3 regions of the Streptomyces roseirectus genome follow, and region 2 is predicted to be linked to each of the others. Evidence: riboswitches for the same ligand, from Rfam matches in the RefSeq annotation. Region 2 holds a riboswitch; each other region holds the start of a gene.
What was found. Region 2 has a riboswitch for cobalamin ahead of metE (5-methyltetrahydropteroyltriglutamate--homocysteine S-methyltransferase). Riboswitches for the same ligand answer to the same signal wherever they lie in the genome.
Positions count from the first base shown of each region.

Region 1: it holds a riboswitch for cobalamin, as region 2 does, so the genes downstream of both, IAG44_RS31180 (cobalamin biosynthesis protein) here and metE (5-methyltetrahydropteroyltriglutamate--homocysteine S-methyltransferase) in region 2, are expected to answer to the same signal.
Region 3: it holds a riboswitch for cobalamin, as region 2 does, so the genes downstream of both, IAG44_RS13175 (ribonucleoside-diphosphate reductase subunit alpha) here and metE (5-methyltetrahydropteroyltriglutamate--homocysteine S-methyltransferase) in region 2, are expected to answer to the same signal.

Region 1 covers NZ_CP060828.1:7,262,192-7,266,115, reverse strand. Annotated here, with positions in the region: gene IAG44_RS31195 (class II aldolase/adducin family protein) at 1-371, opposite strand, end outside; gene IAG44_RS31190 (inorganic phosphate transporter) at 511-1,734, shown strand; gene IAG44_RS31185 (hypothetical protein) at 1,755-1,976, shown strand; cobalamin riboswitch at 2,078-2,218, shown strand; partial or broken gene IAG44_RS31180 (cobalamin biosynthesis protein) at 2,320-3,273, shown strand; gene IAG44_RS31175 (cobyric acid synthase) at 3,489-3,924, shown strand, end outside.
Region 2 covers NZ_CP060828.1:8,225,849-8,229,772, forward strand. Annotated here, with positions in the region: gene metE (5-methyltetrahydropteroyltriglutamate--homocysteine S-methyltransferase) at 1-1,827, opposite strand, end outside; cobalamin riboswitch at 1,958-2,177, opposite strand; gene IAG44_RS35575 (MFS transporter) at 2,368-3,870, shown strand.
Region 3 covers NZ_CP060828.1:3,226,993-3,230,916, forward strand. Annotated here, with positions in the region: gene mctP (monocarboxylate uptake permease MctP) at 1-1,391, shown strand, start outside; cobalamin riboswitch at 1,692-1,825, shown strand; gene IAG44_RS13175 (ribonucleoside-diphosphate reductase subunit alpha) at 1,954-3,924, shown strand, end outside.

The DNA of each region.
Region 1 (3,924 bases), 960 kb from region 2:
CCGGTCATGTAGTGGACCGGGGGGAGTTCGGGGACCAGGGTGGAGACGGCCGTGGCGTGGACGGAGTGGGTGTGGACGACGGCGCCGGCGTCGGTCGCGCGGTAGACCGTGAGGTGCATGGGGAGTTCGCTGGTCGGCTTCAGGGTGCCGAGGACCTGGTGGCCGTCGAGGTCGACACCGGTGATGTCGTCGGGGCCCAGGCGGTCGTAGGGGACGCCGGTGGGGGTGACGAGGACCACCTCGCCGACGCGGACCGACACGTTTCCTGACGTCCCCACGACCAGTCCGTCGGTGACCGTGCGGCGGGCCGTGGCGGTGAGGTCCCGCCACGCGGCGGCCTCTTCGGGGCGTGCTCGTCTCTGCTCTGCCATACGGGGGATTCTGCCGGGGTGGGCGCGCGTAGACAGTCCTGCCCTGAGCGACACCGTGACGCCCTGTTCAGTTCATCTTCCGTTCACCCAGGTTTCCTACGGTCGACCGGCCAATGACTTCGAACGATTGCCTGGGTAAATGGAAAACTTCTCGCTGATCCTCGCGATAGTGGTGATCACCGCTCTCGCGTTCGATTTCACGAACGGTTTCCACGACACCGCCAACGCGATGGCCACCACCATCTCGACCGGCGCACTGAGGCCCAAGGTGGCGGTGGCCATGTCCGCCGCGCTCAACCTTGTGGGAGCGTTTCTCTCCGTGGAGGTCGCCAACACGATCTCCAAGGGGCTCGTCGACGAAAGCGGTATACGTCCCGAGGTGATCTTCGCCGCCCTCGTCGGCGCGATCCTCTGGAATCTGCTGACCTGGCTGGTGGGCCTGCCCTCCAGCTCCTCGCACGCCCTCATGGGCGGCCTGATCGGCGCCACGCTGGCCTCGGCCGGCTCGGGCGCGGTGCACGGTGACGTGCTGGTCACGAAGGTGCTGATCCCGGCGGTCGCCGCCCCGATCGTCGCCGGTCTCGCCGCGATGCTCGCCACGCGGCTCTCGTACACCCTGGGCAGGAAGGCCGAAGGCAAGGCCGCCGAGAAGAGCTACCGGTTCGGGCAGATCGCCTCGGCCGGCCTGGTCTCCCTCGCGCACGGCACGAACGACGCGCAGAAGACGATGGGCATCATCACCCTCGCGCTCGTCGCGGGCGGCTCCCTCGCGCCCGACTCGGACCCGCCCACCTGGGTCATCCTCTCCGCGGGCCTCGCGATCGCGCTGGGCACCTACCTGGGCGGCTGGCGCATCATCCGCACGATGGGCAAGGGCCTCACCGACCTCCAGCCGCAGCAGGGCTTCGCGGCGCAGACGTCCGCCGCGACGGTCATCCTCGCCTCCTCCCACCTGGGCTTCTCCCTCTCCACCACGCACGCGGTCTCCGGGTCCGTGATGGGCGCGGGGCTCGGCCGCAAGGGCGGGGTCGTGCGCTGGTCGACGGCCACGCGCATGTTCGTCGCCTGGGGGCTGACGCTGCCGGCCGCCGCGCTGGTCGGCGCGCTCGCCGAGACCGTCACGGACCTCGGGGACTGGGGCACGGCCGCCGTCGCCGTCTTCCTCGTCGCCTCCAGCGCGGCGATCTGGAAGATCTCGCGGCGCGAGGTCGTCGACCACAACAACGTCAACGACACGGACGACGACGGCGCGGGTGCCGCGAGCGGGTCCGACGCCGGTACCGACGCCGGTGAGATCAAGGTCGTCATCCCCTCCCCCGTCGCCACCACCGACCCGGCCGCTCCCCCGGCCGCGACCGTCTGACCCCGAAGGACACCGCAACCATGAAGATCGACTGGTCCGCACTCGGCTCCGTCTTCGGTGTCAGCCTCGTCGTCACCGTCGGGCTCGTGACCCTCTTCACCCTCGGCGTGATGGGCCTGTCCCGGCACGAGCGGGCGCAGGCCGACGGCGGCTCGGCGGCGCTCGCGGTCACGGGCGCGTACGCGTGCTTCGCGGCGTGCCTGGGGGCCGTGGCGTACGGCATCAGCCTCATCGTGGCCTGAGCCGCACGGCGCCTTCCCAAACCCCGCACGGTGTATGCCGTGCGGGGTTTCATGTGGGGTTCTGCACACTCCGCTCTCGCAGGTCAACGGTGAGTTGACGGCTGTTTGAGGGGCGTGGTGGACTGCCGGGGCCATGTACGGCGGCCAGGGAGGAAGACCGGTGCGAATCCGGCGCGGTCCCGCCACTGTGACCGGGGTAGTCATCCCCGGGAGCCAGGAACTCCCACCGCCGGTCTCGTCGAACCAGGGCGTGGACACCCTGAGTGAGGACATAACGCGATGCTCGGCCGCCGTTTGAGGTACCGCCCCCGACCGCTGCCCGCCCCCGCGGCCGGCTGAGCCGATGGGTGCCGATCGCCTCTACGCGTACGGCGCCGCCGCCGGACTCCTCGGTGACCTGGTGCTCGGCGATCCCCGCCGGGGGCATCCGGTCGCCGCGTTCGGGCGTGCCGCGGGCGCTGTGGAGAAGGCGCTGTGGCGCGACCACCGGGGGTGGGGTGCGCTGCACACGGCCGTCTGCGCGGGCGGCGCGGTCCTGCTCGGCGCGGCGGCCTCCGCTGCCGTACGCCGCTCCCCCGCCGCTTCCCTCGCCCTGACCGGCGCCGCCACCTGGGCGGTCGTCGGCGGCACCTCGCTGGCGCGCGAGGCCCGGCACATCGGGCGGGCGCTGGAGGCCGGGGACGTCGAGGCGGCGCGGGCCCGGCTGCCGCACCTGTGCGGGCGCGACCCGCAGGCGCTGGACGCGGACGGGATCGCGCGGGCCGTCGTGGAGTCGGTCGCCGAGAACACGTCCGACGCGGTCGTGGGCGCGCTGGTGTGGGGGGCCGTCGGCGGAGTGCCGGGGCTGCTCGGGTTCCGGGCCGTCAACACGCTCGACGCGATGGTCGGGCACAAGTCGCCCCGCCTGCGGCGGTTCGGGTGGGCGTCCGCGCGTCTCGACGACGTCGCCGGGTGGCCGGGGGCGCGGCTGACGGCCGTGCTGGCCTGTGCCGCCGGGGACGATCCCCGGGGGGCCGTACGGGCGTGGCGGGCGGACGCCGGGAAGCATCCGAGCCCCAACGCCGGGCCCGTGGAGGCGTCGTTCGCCGGGGCGCTCGGGGTGCGGATGGGCGGCACGCTGTCGTACGCGGGGCGGGTGGAGCACCGGCCCGTGCTGAACGGGGACGGGCGGGCCGTCGGCGTGCCGGACATCGAGCGGGCGGTGCGGCTGTCCCGCCGGGTGAGCTGGCTGGCGCTGGGGGCGACGGTCGCCGGGCGGATGGTGGCCGGGGCGGCGTTGAGCGGGGGTTCGGGGCGAGGGGCGGCTGGGGCCTCATCGGCTGGGAGCCCGCGGCGGGGCTCGGGCACGGCGGCACGTGCGGTGTGCGCGGCCCTGGTGGCGGGTGCTGCCCCGGCCGGGACAGCCCGCGCGGGCCTCGCTTCGGGTGCCGCGCGGAACGGTGTCGGGGTGGCGCCTGTTGTGGGCTTGTGGCGCGGGATGGGTGCGCGGTTCTTCGACAAGGGGGGTGACGTATGAGTGGCGGACTGCTGGTCGCCGGGACCACCTCGGACGCCGGGAAGAGTGTCGTCACGGCGGGGATCTGCCGGTGGCTGGTGCGGCAGGGGGTGAAGGTCGCGCCGTTCAAGGCGCAGAACATGTCGCTGAACTCCTTCGTGACGCGGGAGGGGGCGGAGATCGGGCGGGCGCAGGCCATGCAGGCGCAGGCGTGCCGGATCGAGCCGTCGGCGCTGATGAACCCCGTGCTGCTGAAGCCCGGCGGGGAGCGGAGCAGTCAGGTCGTGCTGATGGGGAAGCCCGTCGGCGAGATGGACGCGCGCCGGTATCACGGGGGGCGGCAGGAGCAGTTGCTCGGGACCGTGCTGGAGTGCCTGGCCGAGCTGCGGGCCACGCATGACGCCGTCATCTGCGAGGGTGCGGGGTCGCCGGCGGAGATCAACCTGCGGCGGA
Region 2 (3,924 bases):
GGGTTCGTCGACCTGGATGATCGAACTTCCCGATGATTCAAGGTCGTTGACCTCGTCTCGCAGGGCAAGAGCGACTTGGCGGGCGGTGGTGGCGAGCGGCTGGTCGTCGCGGACGAAGGACCAGGCGAGCATCGTCACCGGGCCGGTCAGCATGCCCTTGACCGGGCGGGAGGTGAGGGACTGGGCGTACGAGGTCCAGCGGACGGTCATCGGCTCGGGCCGGGAGACGTCCCCGGCGAGGATCGGCGGCCGGACGTAGCGGGTGCCGTACGACTGGACCCAGCCGTGCCGCGTCGAGAGGTACCCGGTGAGCTGTTCGGCGAAGTACTGGACCATGTCGTCGCGTTCGGGCTCGCCGTGCACCAGCACGTCGAGACCGGCCTTCTCCTGGAAGGCGATCACCTCGCGGATCTCCGCCGCGATCCGCTCCTCGTACCCGGCGTGCGAGATCCGCCCGGCCCTCAGGTCGGCGCGCGCGGTGCGCAGTTCGGGGGTCTGCGGGAACGACCCGATGGTGGTCGTCGGCAGCGCGGGCAGCCCGAGGAGCGCGCGCTGCGCCACCGTCCGCTCGTGGTAGGGCTGCGCCCGGCGCGTGTCGGCCCCGGTGACGGCGGCGGCGCGGGCGCGCACCTCCGGGTCGCGGGTGATCGGCGAGGCCGCGCGGGAGGCGAGGTCGGCGTGGTTGGCGGCGAGCGCGGCGGCGATGGTGTCGACGCCCCGGGAGAGGCCGCGGGCCAGGGTGACGACCTCGGCGGTCTTCTGCCGGGCGAAGGCGAGCCAGCGCAGGATCTGCGGGTCGACGTCGCGCTCGGCGGCGGTGTCGAGGGGGACGTGCAGCAGCGAGCAGGAGGCGGCGACGTCGACCCGGTCCGCGAGCCCGAGGAGGGTGCCCAGCAGGGAGAGCGACTTCGACAGGTCGTTCACCCAGACGTTGCGCCCGTCGACCACCCCCGCGACCAGCCGCTTGCCGGGCAGCCCGCCGACGGCGGCGAGGTCGTCGAGGGTGCCGGGGCGGGTGAAGTCGAGGGCGATCCCCTCGACGGGCGCCTCGGCCAGCACCGGGAGCGCTTCGCCGGGCCGGTCGAAGTACGTCGTGACCAGCAGCTGCGGCCGGTCGGCGAGGGCGCCCAGGTCACGGTAGGCGCGCGCGGCGGCGTTCAGCTCGGCCGGGGTGCGGTCCTGGACGAGGGCGGGCTCGTCGAGCTGGACCCAGCCGGCGCCGGCCGCGCGCAGCTCGGCGAGGATCTGGGCGTACACGGGCAGGAGCCGGTCGAGGAGGGTGAGCGGCTGGAAACCGGCGTCGGTGCCGGGCGCGGGCTTGGCCAGCAGCAGGTAGGTGACCGGGCCGAGCAGGACCGGGCGCGCGGTGAGACCGAGCGCGAGCGCTTCCCCCAGCTCGGTGAGCTGCTTGGCGGGGTGGGCGGTGAAGACGGTGTCGGGGCCCAACTCGGGGACCAGGTAGTGGTAGTTGGTGTCGAACCACTTGGTCATCTCCAGCGGCGGCGCGTCCTGCGTGCCGCGCGCCATGGCGAAGTAGCGCTCCAGCGGGTCGTCGACTCCCGCGTGGCGGGCGGGGACCGCCCCGACCATGACGCTGGTGTCGAGGACGTGGTCGTAGTACGAGAAGTCGCCGGTCGGCACCTCGTCGAGGCCGGCGTCGGCGAGGGCGCGCCAGGTGGCGGCGCGCAGGTCGGCGGCGGTGGCGTGGAGGGCGTCCGCGCCGACGCGGCCCTTCCAGTAGCCCTCGACCGCCTTCTTCAGCTCCCGGTTCCGGCCCTGCCGGGGGTAGCCGTACAGGGTTGCCGCGGCTGCGGGTTTCGTGGTCACGGAGATCTCCTTCACGAGACGATTCCCTGAGGTCCCGGCGACGGGACGCGGGCATGAAGGAGCGGACGGCCCTGTGGCCGCCTCCACGCCGACCCACCCGCGAGGTCACCGGAACTCCGCGCGTGACGTCGCCACACGCGGGCAGTCGGCAGGTCTTCGGACTCGCGGGCACACCTCGTACGAGACGAGGCACCTACTGGCCGTCGCTTCCCAGGTCCGTGCGGACCCAGTGCGTATGACGGCGGTCGTTCCCGCTCACCGCTGCGGGGCAGTCCCGGATTCCCACCGGGTTCCCTCTTGCGACGCGGCCCGTCTGGCTGACGGGGCGAACCGGCTGCGGTGATCAGCGTACGGGGCGCGGGCGCCGTGGGGGAGGGGCGATTTCCGGAAGCGGACACATCTGATAGCCGTCTATTGGTTATGTGATCCTGGTCTCACTATCGAAACGGTTGAGTTTCGCTAGCGGGGTGTGTAGCGTCTGCTGAGTACGAAACCGTTTCGTTCGCGAGACGCCCGATCATCTCATCGGAGCACGCCCCCATGTCACAGACCACCCAGACGCCGGACACGACGTCACTCACCAAGACAGCCGAGGAACCCGCGTCCCGTCACCGCTGGTGGGTCCTCGCGATGATCGGCATAGCCCAGCTGATGGTCACCCTGGACGCGACGATCGTGAACATCGCGATGCCGTCCGCCCAGGCCGACCTCGGTTTCTCCGACGGCGACCGCACCTGGATCGTCACCGCCTACTCCCTCGCCTTCGGCAGCCTCCTGCTGCTCGGCGGACGCATCGCCGACCTCTTCGGCCGCAAGGTCGCCTTCCTCGTCGGCGTCGGCGGCTTCGCCGCGGCCTCCGCGCTGGCCGGCGCCGCCACCAACTTCGAGGTCCTGGTCGTCGGCCGCACCCTCCAGGGCCTGTTCGGCGCGCTGCTCGCGCCCGCCGCCCTCTCGCTGCTGACCACCACCTTCACCGACGCCAAGGAACGCGCCCGCGCCTTCGGCATCTACGGCGCCATCGCCGGCTCCGGCGCGGCCGTCGGCCTGCTGCTCGGCGGCGTGCTCACCGAATACCTCGACTGGCGCTGGACCCTCTACGTCAACCTCGTCCTCGCCGTGATCCCCCTGGCCGGCGGCTGGATCCTGCTCAAGCGCACCGCCCGCGAACCCGGCGCCAAGCTCGACATCCCCGGCACCGTCCTGGTCACCGCCGGACTCTTCGCCGTCGTCTACGGCTTCTCCATGGCCGAGTCCCACGACTGGTCCTCGCCGCGCTCCTGGGGCTTCCTGACCGTCGGCGGACTGCTGCTGATCGCGTTCACCTGGTGGCAGACCAAGGCCGAGCACCCGCTGCTCCCGCTGCGCGTCCTGCTCGACCGCGACCGCGGCGCCTCCTTCGCCGTCATGCTGATCTCCAGCGCCGGCATGTTCGGCGTCTTCCTCTTCCTGACCTACTACCTCCAGCTCAGCCTCGGCTTCTCCGCCGTCAAGACCGGGCTCGCGTTCCTGCCGATGGTCGGCGCGCTGATGGTCTCCGCGACCGTCGCGACCAGCTTCCTCGTCCCCCGGATCGGCCCGAAGACCATCGTCCCGCTCGGCATGGCGCTCGGCGCCGTCGGCCTGGTCTGGATGACGGACCTCGGCCTGGACAGCACCTACGTCACCCACGTCATGCCGCCGCTGATCGTCACCGGCCTCGGCATCGGCCTGGTCATGGCGCCCGCCATGTCCCTGGCGACCAGCGGAGTCGCCGCCCACGACGCGGGCGTCGCCTCGGCCGCCGTCAACACCATGCAGCAGATCGGCGGCTCCATCGGCACCGCCCTGCTCAACACCCTCGCCGCCAGCGCCGCCACGAACTACATGGACGGCAAGAACCCGGGCGACAAGCTCGTCCAGGCGCACGCCGCGCTGGAGTCCTACTCCACCGCCTACTGGTGGTCGGCCGGCTTCTTCGCGGTCGGCGCGGTCATCACGCTGCTGCTCTACCGCAGCGGCGTCCCGAAGGCCGACGAGAACGCGGCCCCCACGGTCCACATGTGAGCGGCATGTGGTGAGCCGCACCCACTGAGCGGAGGGTGCGGACGACGGGCCCGG
Region 3 (3,924 bases), 5.0 Mb from region 2:
TCTACGCGGCCGGCGCCGCCGGGTTCTTCGCGGTGCCGTACACGATCCTGGTGTACCCGCTGATCTTCACGTTCCTGCCACGGCTGTGGTCGGTCTCGCACAAGCACGGGTACGTCACGACGTCCGACTTCGTGCGCGGGCGGTTCGGGTCCAAGGGGCTGTCCCTGGCGGTCGCGCTCACCGGGATCCTCGCGACGATGCCGTACATCGCGCTGCAACTCGTCGGGATCCAGGCCGTGCTGGACGTCATGGGCGTCGGGGGCGGCGAGGACACGAACTGGTTCGTGAAGGACCTGCCGCTGCTGATCGCGTTCGGTGTGCTGGCCGCGTACACGTACTCCTCGGGGCTGCGGGCGCCGGCGCTCATCGCGTTCGTCAAGGACACGCTGATCTACCTCGTCATCGCCGTCGCGATCATCTACATCCCGATCAAGCTGGGCGGGTTCGACGAGATCTTCGCCTCGGCGGGCGAGAAGTACACGGCGGCGAAGGCGGGCGGGCTCGTGCCGGCCGAGGCGGGGCAGTGGACGTACGCCACGCTGGCGCTCGGCTCCGCGCTGGCCCTGTTCATGTATCCGCACTCCATCACCGCGACGCTCTCCTCCAAGAACCGTGACGTGATCCGTCGCAACACCACGATCCTCCCGCTGTATTCCCTGATGCTCGGGCTGCTGGCGCTGCTCGGGTTCATGGCGATCGCGGCGAACGTGAACACGCACGGGAACAATCAGCTGGCCATCCCGCAGCTGTTCGAGGACATGTTCCCGGACTGGTTCGCGGGGGTCGCCTTCGCGGCGATCGGGATCGGGGCGCTGGTGCCGGCCGCGATCATGTCCATCGCCGCGGCCAACCTCTTCACGCGCAACATCTACAAGGACTTCCTCAAGCCCGAGGCGACGCCGGAGCAGGAGACGAAGATCTCCAAGCTGGTGTCGCTGCTCGTGAAGGTCGGCGCGCTGGTCTTCGTCCTGACGATGGACAAGACGGCCGCGATCAACTTCCAGTTGCTGGGCGGCATCTGGATCCTCCAGACGTTCCCGGCGCTCGTCGGTGGCCTCTTCACGCGCTGGTTCCACCGCTGGGCCCTGCTGGGCGGGTGGGCGGTCGGCATGGTCTACGGCACGATCACCGCGTACAACGTCGCCTCGCCGACCCAGAAGCACTTCGGCGGCTCCAACGACACGATCCCCGGCATCGGTGAGATGGGCTACATCGGCCTCACGGCGTTCGTCCTCAACGTCGCGGTGACGGTCGTCCTGACGTTCGTCCTCCGCGCGGCGAAGGCCCCCGACGGCATCGACGAGACCAGCCCCGCCGACTACACGGCCGACGCGGGCGACCCGGGCGTCCAGACGGAACTTCCCCCGGCGACTTCGGGAGCGGCCCACTAGCTCGATCGGCGAGGCTGTTCGGGCGGCTGCGGCACCGTCGTGGCTTGTCGCGCAGTTCCCCGCGCCCCTGAAGGATGCGCTGTCGCGCACCTTCAGGGGCGCGTTGCTATGGGCGCTGTAGAACTTCGTAATTTCCAACGCACTTAAGGGGCGCGGGGAACTGCGCGAACGGCCACAACGCACCCGCAGCCCGCCACGAACCGCACCCCCCACCCCCTCCCCGGCATCACAGTTCCCACCCACAAGTTGACGCTCCGAAGCCGATGCGACACAACATCTGGGGGTGCCACCACGGCCCGGCACTAGATGTATGCTCATGCTCGCTGTCGCCGCAGGGGAATCCGGTGCGAATCCGGAACTGTCCCGCAACGGTGTACTTGTGCGCGTATGCGCAGAGCGTCAGTCCGAGGACCTGCCGACGGCATACGCCCGGCCGTACCCAGGAACGGCCCGGCGTGCCCTGACGTCCGGGCCTCGCGGAGTGGGCCGGGGTGCAAACGCGCCGTGTGTTTGTGCTGCCCCCTGCCCGCAAGGCCCCTTGCCGAGCGAGGGAGAGCCTCACGTGACCATCGCGCCAGCCGAACCGGCTTCAGAGGTCCAGGCGGTCGAGACCGAGAACGACGGCCCCGGAGCCGCGTTGCTGCGGACCCTGACGGAGCTGACCGCCGACCTCCCCGACGCCGACCCCGGCCGGGTCGCCGCCGCGGCCCTGCGCGGCCGGTCCGCCCGCGCGGACGAGGCCGAGCTGCGTGAGCTGGCCACGGAGGCCGCCGCGGGCCTGATCTCGGAGGACCCGGCGTACTCCCGTCTCGCCGCCCGCCTACTGACGATCAGCATCCGCGCCGAGGCCGCCTCCCAGAGTGTGACGACGTTCACGGAGTCGATCTCGGTCGGCCACCGCGAGGGCCTGATCGCCGACCGCACCGCCGAGTTCGCCCGCGTCCACGCCACGCACCTCGACGGCCTGATCGACCCCGCCGCCGACGACCGCTTCGGCTACTTCGGCCTGCGCACCCTGCACAGCCGTTACCTGCTGCGTCACCCGATCACCCGCAAGGTGATCGAGACGCCCCAGCACTTCCTGCTCCGGGTCGCCTCGGGACTGGCCGAGGACGACACCGTCCGCGCCCTGGACGAAGTCGCCGCCCTGTACGGCCTGATGAGCCGCCTGGACTATCTCCCGTCCTCCCCCACGCTCTTCAACTCCGGCACCCGGCACCCCCAGATGTCGTCCTGCTACCTCCTGGACTCCCCCAAGGACGAGCTGGACTCCATCTACGACCGCTACCACCAGGTCGCGCGCCTGTCGAAGCACGCCGGCGGCATCGGCCTGTCGTACTCCCGCATCCGCTCCCGGGGTTCGCTGATCCGCGGCACCAACGGGCACTCCAACGGCATCGTGCCGTTCCTGAAGACGCTGGACGCGAGTGTCGCGGCCGTGAACCAGGGCGGGCGGCGCAAGGGCGCGGCGGCGGTGTACCTGGAGACCTGGCACTCCGACATCGAGGAGTTCCTGGAGCTGCGGGACAACACCGGCGAGGACGCCCGCCGCACGCACAACCTGAACCTCGCGCACTGGATCCCGGACGAGTTCATGCGCCGCGTGAACGCCGACCAGGAGTGGTCGCTGTTCTCCCCCTCGGACGTCCCCGAGCTGGTCGACCTGTGGGGCGACGAGTTCGACGCGGCGTACCGCAAGGCGGAGGCCGCCGGGCTCGCCAAGAAGACGATCCCGGCGCGTGACCTGTACGGCCGCATGATGCGCACGCTCGCGCAGACCGGCAACGGCTGGATGACGTTCAAGGACGCCGCGAACCGCACGGCGAACCAGACCGCCGAGCCGGGTCACGTCGTCCACTCGTCCAACCTGTGCACGGAGATCCTGGAGGTCACGGACGACGGTGAGACGGCCGTCTGCAACCTGGGTTCGGTGAACCTGGGCGCGTTCGTGACCGGCTCCGACATCGACTGGGAGCGGCTGGACGAGACCGTCCGCACCGCCGTGACCTTCCTCGACCGCGTCGTCGACATCAACTTCTACCCGACCGAGCAGGCGGGGCGTTCCAACGCGAAGTGGCGTCCGGTGGGCCTGGGGGCGATGGGCCTTCAGGACGTGTTCTTCAAGCTGCGGCTGCCGTTCGACTCGGCCGAGGCGAAGGCGCTGTCGACGCGGATCGCCGAGCGGATCATGCTGGCCGCGTACGAGGCGTCGGCCGACCTCGCCGAGCGCAGCGGGCCACTGCCCGCGTGGGACAAGACCCGGACGGCCCGTGGTGTGCTGCACCCCGACCACTTCGGCGTCGAGTTCACCTGGCCGGAGCGCTGGGCCGCCCTGCGGGAGCGGATCGCGTCGACGGGGCTGCGCAACTCGCTGCTCCTGGCGATCGCGCCGACCGCGACGATCGCGTCCATCGCGGGCGTCTACGAGTGCATCGAGCCGCAGGTGTCCAACCTGTTCAAGCGCGAGACACTGTCCGGGGAGTTCCTTCAAGTCAACTCGTACCTGGTGCAGGACCTCAAGGACCTCGGCGTG